DNA from 4 places in the Pelosinus sp. IPA-1 genome. Region 1 is predicted to be linked to each of the others. Evidence: riboswitches for the same ligand, from Rfam matches in the RefSeq annotation. Region 1 holds a riboswitch; each other region holds the start of a gene.

Region 1 (2,207 bases):
TACTCGATCAGAGGTAAGTGCCTCAAAAACGTCCGCAACGGTGAGAATTCTGGCAATCATAGATATCTCCTCATTCTTCTTACCGTTAGGATATCCTTCTCCGTTATAGTGTTCGTGATGGTCTCGAATGGCCTCGCTAACTTTTTGTAGTTGCTTGATATTCTTAATTGCATCGTACCCGATCTGAGGGTGACGCTGTATTATCGAAAACTCAAAATCCGTTAGGCGTCCCGGTTTGTTTAGAATTGATTCAGGTATCCCTATTTTTCCAATGTCATGTAGAATTGCTGCGATACTCAGTTCTTTGAGGTCCTTGTCATTTAATTCCATGATTTTACCAATGGATAAGGCTATACTTTGTACGTTGATACAATGGGCACCTGTTGACGGGTCTCTACTTTCAATAAGGTGGGCCATCGAGGTTACAATATCCATGAGAATCTCTAGATTTTCTCTCTCCAAAGCTACTTCTTGTGTCATATCTATTACTATCTCATAAAGATACTCAATATTTCCATATCGGTCTTTAATCGGAATAACTGTCTGTTTTCCGTATTTTTGTTTACCACCTACCTCGTATGTAAGCTGGGTGCCGCATTCTGGTTTTCCGGATATCAACGCTTTCTGCACAAGGCAATCATAACAAATATCTCCATTTCCTAACACGTCATAACACTTTTTTCCTTTTATGTCACGAGAATGGAAGCCTGTAACTTTACTTACTAATTCGTTCACATCAATAATAGTGAAGTCTTTCTCCAGAGTCATTACAGCGCCCGGCATATACTTAAATAGCGATTTCATCGCATCAGAAGATGCCAGGCTCTCAGGTTGAGTATCCTTCGTTGTTTTTCGATACTCTAAAAAAATAGCATAAGCAATGAACATAAGTAGCAGGAAGCTTACGCTAGGTTGTAATATGAAAAAATTAATCCCTTGGTACTCCGTTAATTCATGTTTAATAGTGCTGAGAATATTAAATGAGATCCCCATAAAACATACTAGCACTGCTATTTTTTTCACCTAATTCCATCACTACCCTTCTCAATCTAGGCTTATGAGTAACAACCTGACAATCATAGTCTCAAGGTCTTAGACCTAGTTCTTATTTATTTCAGCTTTGTTCTCACCAGATTTTCGAACTTTTAAATTCCCCATATTTTATAGATTGGCAAAAGCGAATTTTCTTATTTTTTCTTGGAAATACATAAATCAATATCATGAGTATTAAACTTAAAAAGAATATAGTTATCGGCATTATAAGTTCTTCCAATATAATCACCTCCGCTTTAATTTCTCCCAAGCTAGATTTCATCCCTATGTTCACTCCAGAAAAAACATAGCACTCATCTATACAGACAAGTGCTATTAATTACAATTCATAATCAAATTGGCAACCTGGCAGTCATAGACAATCCGTCCGTAGACCCATGGCTTTGCGTCCCTATCTTTCGACAAGTTTGCTAATATTCTATTCATCAATATCCTTTAATGTATTATTTTGGAATATTATACGTTTTATTGTACCAGTATTCAAATATTTGTCAATGTTTTTTTTAGGACCAATATCCCCAGCAACAGGACATTGGTACTACACATTAAAGGGGTCCACTTTGCAAGGCAGTTCGCTACTAACCATTTTTCGTCCTTAGAGATGATATGGTTCTCCTTAATTAATCGTAAACGCCCCCTATCTGCAACTCTGCAAACAAAATCTTTATAAGCTTTGAAGGATTTTTTCGATTATAATATAAAGTGAATGCTAAATATGTTTGAAGAGATATCACAGCAAGGAAGGTGCTAATGTGAGCAACCAGAATCATAAAGACCTAGAGCCTTCTTGTTTCTATCTCCGTAAATCAAGAGAAGATCAGGAAGCAGAATCCAGAGGTGAAGGCGAAACTCTCGCTAAGCATAAAAAAGCATTATTTAAAACAGCTAAATTATATGGTGTAAATATTTCTAAAGTCTTTGAAGAAGTTGTGTCAGGTGAGAGTATCATCCATCGGCCTGAGATGTTGAGCCTTTTAAAGGAAATTGAAGAAGGAAAATGGAAGTCTGTTTTTTGTATGGATATTGATCGTCTTGGTCGTGGCAAAATGCAAGATCAAGGTTTAATTATAGAAACTTTTAAACAAGCAAAAACTAAGATCGTAACTCCACGTAAAATATATGATTTAAACGATGAATGGGACGAAGAATATACT
Region 2 (2,207 bases), on a different contig from region 1:
GTATCAATTATACTACCAACCAGCCATTGTTTGACATAAACCCTAGTCCTGGTGATAAAATTATTTTGGCTGTAAACGAGACACAAAGTGTAAAACAATACCATGTTGCGGATTATAATCGCCTTTTCCCTATGTATATATTAGTCGGTGTCTTTATTTTATCATTATTGTTGTTAGGGAAAAAGATTGGTGTTAAGACCTTGTTTGTTATTTGTTTTTCTGTAATTTTGATTCTTAAGGGTATGATTCCCCTTATTTTGAGTTATCATTGGAACTTTATTTTAGCTACCATGCTTGTTTGTGCAGTGATTGCTACCGTAACGCAGATTACAATTAGTGGTTGGAATGCAAAGACCTGGGGGGCAATCATTGGTACTGTAAGCGGTGTTGTTATTGCAGGGATTTTAGCAGCAATTTCGATTTCAATGATGCATTTAACAGGTTTAGATAGTGAAGAAGCTATGATGCTCAAAGTCACTACATTATCCTTTATGAACTTTCAAGAAGTTCTATTTGCAGGAATTATTTTAGGATCCCTAGGTGCTGTGATGGATGTAACGATATCGATTGCCTCTACCCAATTTGAAATTAAAAAGTCTTGTCCTCATTATGGCTTTATAGAAATATTTAAATCTGGTATAAACGTTGGACGAGATGTTATGGGAACTATGGCAAATACCTTAATTTTAGCTTATACGGGGAGTTCCTTACCTTTGATTTTTCTGATTACATCCCAAGAGAATGTGTCCTTAGTACGAGTTATGAATTTAAATATTGTTGCTACAGAAATAACGAGGGCTCTGACAGGGAGCATTGGATTGATCTGCTCCATTCCACTAACAGCTGCCATTACGGCCCTGCTTCTAAACCGAATCGACAAAAAATGATAGATTTTTATAGTACAAAAAGAATTTGGTTATATTGACATTATATGTAATATAATGTAGAATAAAGAAAATTTAGGTAATATAATATTGGGCAAACTTATCAAAAGATAAGGACGCAAAGCTATGGGTCTAAGGGATTCTATTCTATGACTGCCAAGCTGCCGGTTCAATTCGGAATTGTAATTAGCAGCAGGACATAGTGAACTGATGCTAATTTTTTTATTTTAGGAGGATTATTTTGCAACTTAAAATTAAGGGGAAAATTCTTACCATTATTTTAGTAGTTTCACTGGCTATGCTCACGGTAGGTTCGATAGGGTATTATTATACAAATGCTATGAGCAATGAAATGAAAATTATGTACAATGAAAATCTTTTGTCTATTAAAAGATTAAATGAGACTCGTCATAATTTTAGGGCAGTTCACGGAATGATTCTGGAACTTATTTTTGGTAATGTAGATAAGGGAACAGAAGATAAGTTAACAACTGAAATAAAAACATTAGCGTTAGAAACGGACAAAACTTTAACAGCCTATGAAAGTCAAAAACTAACTCCATATGAGCAAGAGAAATTTCTTAAACTAAAAGAAGCAATTGGTCAGTATCGGACAGAGCGCCAAAAAGCAATAGATCTAGCAAAACAAGGGAAAAAGCAAGAAGCCTATACATATTTTACCCAGCAGGCAGCAGGTAAACTAGAAGCGGTAAATATAACCCTCCAAGAATTGGCAAACTATATGGCGGAAAAAAGTGATAGAGCCAATCGAGAAGGGGAAGAACATGCTAGTTTTGCAGGTAAAGTCATTTTCTCACTAACAGGATTTTTTGCTTTACTAAGTATTTTACTGGGATGGAAACTATCTACTATGATTGTCAGCAGATTAGGAATTGTAGGAACTTTTTTAGCTGAAATCGCAAATGGGAATTTAGGTCTAGAAAACGTAAAAATCGCTGAGCAGGATGAAATCGGTGAAATAGGCCATGGTTTAAATAAGATGGCTGATAATCTAAAAAGAGTTGTCCGTCAGGTGATTGAATCAGCTGAACAGGTGGCAGCGTCTTCAGAAGAATTGACAGCAAGTGCGGAACAATCAGCGCAAGCTACCAATCAGGTAGCAGCTACCATTAGTGAAGTAGCCCAAGGGGCTGAATCCCAAGCTAGTGCAGTAACTACAACTACTAGCGTAGTGGAACAGTTATCCACGGGTATTGAACAAGTTGCCCTAAATGCAACGAAAATGAGAGAGGTATCCGATAGAACTTCTAAGGCAGCCCAAGATGGTGGTAAGGCAGTAAAAGCTGCAATGAATCAGATGGA
Region 3 (2,207 bases), on a different contig from region 1:
CTCTACAACATGCTGAATGCTTGCTGACATTTCCTCAACTACAAGAGAAGCATCTTCCACTGCATTCGATTGTTTTTCTGTTCCTTGCGCTACCTCAGTTATCGATGTAGCTACTTGGACTGATGCATGAGCTGACTGCTCAGCACTAGCGGTCAATTCTTCTGAAGAAGCCGCCAATTGTTCTGCTGTTTGCGCCACATCTTTCATTAGATTTCGCAAGTTTTCTGCCATTTTTGCAAAGGCTAATGCTAACTGACCTATTTCATCATTAGACTTAATTATCAGATTCTGCTCTGTTAGATCGCCGCTAGCTAGTCTCTCAGCCTGCTCCGTTAGTTTTGTAACGTTTCCTGTTATTTTATTAGCCAATACCCAGCTTGCAGCAATTGAAATTATAATGCCGATTAAAGCAATCAATCCAAACTCATAACCTAACTGTTTAACTTGGCTATAAACATCTTCTTTATCAACGGTAATACCTAGCACCCATCCAGTAGATGGTACCTTGGTATAAATCATTAATTTTGTTACGTTATTCTCTTCATAACTTTGAACACCACTATCTTGAGATAACATTTCTTTTGCCATCTGTTTCAATTGTGGATTCTCATTAATATTAGTCGAAACTTTGCTCGAATCTGGGTGTGCTAACATAATCCCTTTTTGATCTACAATAAAACCGTTTCCTTTCCCATGTAAATTAATCTCTTTAATTCTCTCACTTAAAATATCTAGTGTAATATCAATTCCAACAATACCTCTCGTATTTCCAGCCGTATTTTTCAACGGCACAACTGCTGATACAATATACTTTTTAGTTAATGCATCAACATAGGCATCAGTAAAGGTTAATTTATTTGTTTCTTTTCCTTGCTTGTACCACCCACGTTTACGAGGGTCATACCCCTCTGGAAGGGCTGATCCTGAGCCATCAATCATCCTGCCATCTTCTAATCCTACGTACAAATCAAGTACGCCAGGATCTGACTTATAATTTTGTACAAATGAGGCTGGTATATCATTATCACCTAATACTACTTGAATGTTTTGAGTAGTCACTGCTGCCGTTTGCGCCTTTGTTAATAACCAACCATCTAACTGTTTTGAGTGGCTGTTAACAATAGAAAACATTTCATTTTTGATATTTTCCGTTACTTGTTTTTTAGCATCAAGATATCCCATGATTGCAACTGCCAATAAAGCAGAACTCGTAATAAGCACCAACGCTAAAAACTTCATTTTTAATTTCATATGTACACCACTTTCCAATTTAATTTCCAACTTCAAAATTTCATCTTCATCTTGAACCACTTCATAGCTTCGTTGCTCATTCAGCTAGTGCTTAGCATTTTAAAATTTCGTACATATCCATTATATCAACAATTCCATTACTCTTTTGTTAACCTTTTGGGAAAGTGTTTACCTCCTTTTAATAACAAAAACTGCTAGGTATCATTATGTAAATTTACAAAATGCAACCTGGCAGTCATGAATTAATATTGTTAGACCCATGGCTTTGCGTCCCTACCTTTCGATAGGTTTGCCTATATAGTTATAAATTGTCATTTTCGACACAAAAATATAAACTCCTCTAAAATATGTCATTTTCTTCATATCTCTAAAAGTTCTAGTTTACTATTCTTGATATAAACAAATTTTATCTGTGACATAATAAAAGCTGCTATCAACTCATTTTGCCGCATTAAATATACTTACATAAAAAGCTAGCAATTTTCTCACTGGAAATTGCTAGCTTTTATGCTTTTTTAGAATCAGAAAACTTAATAGATTAAAACGCTGTATCATGACCAATATAGCAGGCTATATCATTCCGCAGAAATAGGTCCTGTATTTCTTCCATCTTGGCATCGCTTACACTACCACTATTTGCATACTCATAAATTTTCCCTAGTTGGCGCCATTTCGATTCGCCTAGTGCATGAAAAGGTAGAATGTTAATTTCAAATAGATTATTTACCTGCATAAAGTGTATCAACTTTGACATATTCTCAAAATCGTCATTAAAACCACCGATAACTGGCACTCTGATGATAATCCTTCCCTGCCACTGTGAATTAGCAAGGGAAGATATATTGGAAAGAATAATATCATTATATACCCCAGTTTTTTCTTTATGCTTTTGTCTGTCCATGTGTTTTATGTCAGCGAATACAAAATCTACATATTTCATTACATTCAAATATACT
Region 4 (2,207 bases), on a different contig from region 1:
AGATAATTTTAGTTGGCTAACCATACTATCTTGTACTAAACTGGCAAAAGTATCGCTATTGCCGTAAAAATAAGTTGCTGTACCACTGACAGGTTCGTCAGAAGCGTCAGCATGAATGCTAACAAACAAGTCTGCACTAGCCTGGTTTGCAATTGCAACGCGAGCCTGTAGTTCGTCAATATCTGATGTTCCTTCATTGGCAACATCCTTGTCAGAGGTACGGGTCAAGATGACCTTCGCTCCTCCATCCGATAGTAACTTACCTAGATCACGAGCAATGGCCAATGTAACATTTTTTTCGGCAACATGATTAGGGCCTATAGCGCCAGTATCACTGCCACCATGACCAGGATCAACAACGATTACTTTGCCTTTCAGTGTAGAATTTTTCGTTTGGTTACTTTGAAGACCTATAAAGTTGATGATATTTTGACTCAGTGTATCAAAGGAAGCGGCACTCGCCGTAGCTGCCGGTAAGCTAGTTAGTAACATTAATAAGATTAGTAAAAGAGGCGTTTGTTTTTTCATGTAATGTTTCCTTGCTAATTTTATAGTTTTATGTGGCATTCAAATTATACTGTAATTACATTCTTCACAGCAAACGTAATATTTGCCATTCTCTATTATATTATAATGAGGCTTAAGTCCCAGAAAATTGCACCAAAGTCCTGAAATACGTTGACGAATATATGGAATAATAATATAATATAAGAAAATACTACATAGATAGACAAAAATTAACAATATTGGCAAACCTATCGAAAGATAGGGACGCAAAGCTATGGGTCTACAGTCGCTGGGCGACCAAGACTGCCAGGCCGCCATGTTAGCTTACACTACCATGTATTAGGTCAGGCTACCCCTGATCTTTTTTTGCGTTTTTTTTAGGGTGAGGCAAAGGATAGCTGTAATAACCAGGTAACGATACATGATTGCAAGTTGATATTACTTGCCGATGAAAGGATGAAAATATGAAAGTACTTATTGTCGATGATGCCGTCTTTATTAGGTTAACACTAAAAATGATGTTGGAAAAAAACGGTTACCAAGTTGTGGGCGAAGCTGCAAATGGTGCAGAAGCAATCCTAAAATACAATGAACTTAAACCTGATCTGGTTACAATGGATATAACAATGCCCCAAATGGATGGTATAACGGCTTTGAAGGCGATAAAAAAGATGGATTCTAGTGCGAAAGTCGTTATGATATCGGCTATGGGGCAAGAAGCGACTGTAAAAGATGCCATCGTGTCTGGTGCTAATGGATTTATCGTAAAACCGTTTGTTGAAGAACAGGTCATTCGAGGGCTAAGCAAGTTTAAATAAAAAGACTAGATTTTGAAAAAAGCTATGTAGTACCGTACTTCCAGTATCTGCAGTAATTTGTGAGGGTGATTGAAATTGGCCAATAATGATAGCAAAGCCCCAATGCTTGACCTCTTTGTATTTGAAACAAACCAGCTGTTAGAACAGCTTGAACGCCTTATTTTAGATAGTGAAAAGTCCGGGGGCTTAGAAGTCGTCATCAATGAAGTATTTAGAATTATGCATACCCTAAAGGGTTCGGCTGCTATGATGATGTTCAATGATATTTCTTCCGTAGCCCACTCTTTAGAGGATGTTTTCTTTTATATTCGCGAGACAAAGCCTCAAAGTGTAGATTATTCGGAACTGACAGATCTAGTTTTAAATGCCGTAGATTTCATTAAGGGTGAAGTAGCTAAGGTGGAAAACGGGGCAGATGCAACAGGTGATTCCTATGTTGTCTGCGAGAAAAGCAGGGAGTTTTTGTCCAGTTTAAAGGAAGGTCATCCCAAACTGACTGATACTACGAATTTTGATATTGATGATTCAACTATCCATTCTTTAACGGATGTATCTGATACATCAAAGGGTGAGGGGGAAATCAGATATGAAGCCAGGATCTTTTTTGACGAAGATTGCGGCATGGAAAATATAAGAGCCTTTACCCTAATTCATGAGCTTAGTGAACTTGCCGAGAACATTGTACATTCACCAATGGATATTTTAGAAAACGATGCTACATCGGAAGTTATCAAAAATGAAGGATTCCAGATAACATTTTCGACACAAAAATCTTTGGAAATAGTGCAAGAATTTTTCTGCAACACAATGTTTCTAAAAGAGTTCAACTTAAATGTAGTGGCGGATGACAGTGTCAAAAAAGCACAGCAGAAAAAAGTAATA

What was found. A riboswitch is a leader RNA that binds a small molecule or an ion and turns the genes downstream of it on or off. The one in region 1 is predicted to bind cyclic di-GMP.
Region 2: it holds a riboswitch for cyclic di-GMP, as region 1 does, so the genes downstream of both, QSJ81_RS22015 (methyl-accepting chemotaxis protein) here and QSJ81_RS18355 (HD domain-containing phosphohydrolase) in region 1, are expected to answer to the same signal.
Region 3: it holds a riboswitch for cyclic di-GMP, as region 1 does, so the genes downstream of both, QSJ81_RS19650 (methyl-accepting chemotaxis protein) here and QSJ81_RS18355 (HD domain-containing phosphohydrolase) in region 1, are expected to answer to the same signal.
Region 4: it holds a riboswitch for cyclic di-GMP, as region 1 does, so the genes downstream of both, QSJ81_RS00665 (response regulator) here and QSJ81_RS18355 (HD domain-containing phosphohydrolase) in region 1, are expected to answer to the same signal.

The regions. Positions count from the first base shown of each region.
Region 1 covers NZ_BSVC01000007.1:269,289-271,495, reverse strand. Annotated here, with positions in the region: gene QSJ81_RS18355 (HD domain-containing phosphohydrolase) at 1-1,023, opposite strand, end outside; cyclic di-GMP riboswitch class I at 1,390-1,475, opposite strand; gene QSJ81_RS18350 (recombinase family protein) at 1,806-2,207, shown strand, end outside.
Region 2 covers NZ_BSVC01000010.1:135,126-137,332, reverse strand. Annotated here, with positions in the region: gene QSJ81_RS22020 (YibE/F family protein) at 1-887, shown strand, start outside; cyclic di-GMP riboswitch class I at 968-1,053, shown strand; gene QSJ81_RS22015 (methyl-accepting chemotaxis protein) at 1,126-2,207, shown strand, end outside.
Region 3 covers NZ_BSVC01000008.1:157,337-159,543, reverse strand. Annotated here, with positions in the region: gene QSJ81_RS19650 (methyl-accepting chemotaxis protein) at 1-1,311, opposite strand, end outside; cyclic di-GMP riboswitch class I at 1,471-1,555, opposite strand; gene hpdA (4-hydroxyphenylacetate decarboxylase activase) at 1,790-2,207, opposite strand, start outside.
Region 4 covers NZ_BSVC01000001.1:156,051-158,257, forward strand. Annotated here, with positions in the region: gene QSJ81_RS00660 (N-acetylmuramoyl-L-alanine amidase family protein) at 1-528, opposite strand, end outside; cyclic di-GMP riboswitch class I at 739-826, shown strand; gene QSJ81_RS00665 (response regulator) at 972-1,325, shown strand; gene QSJ81_RS00670 (chemotaxis protein CheW) at 1,401-2,207, shown strand, end outside.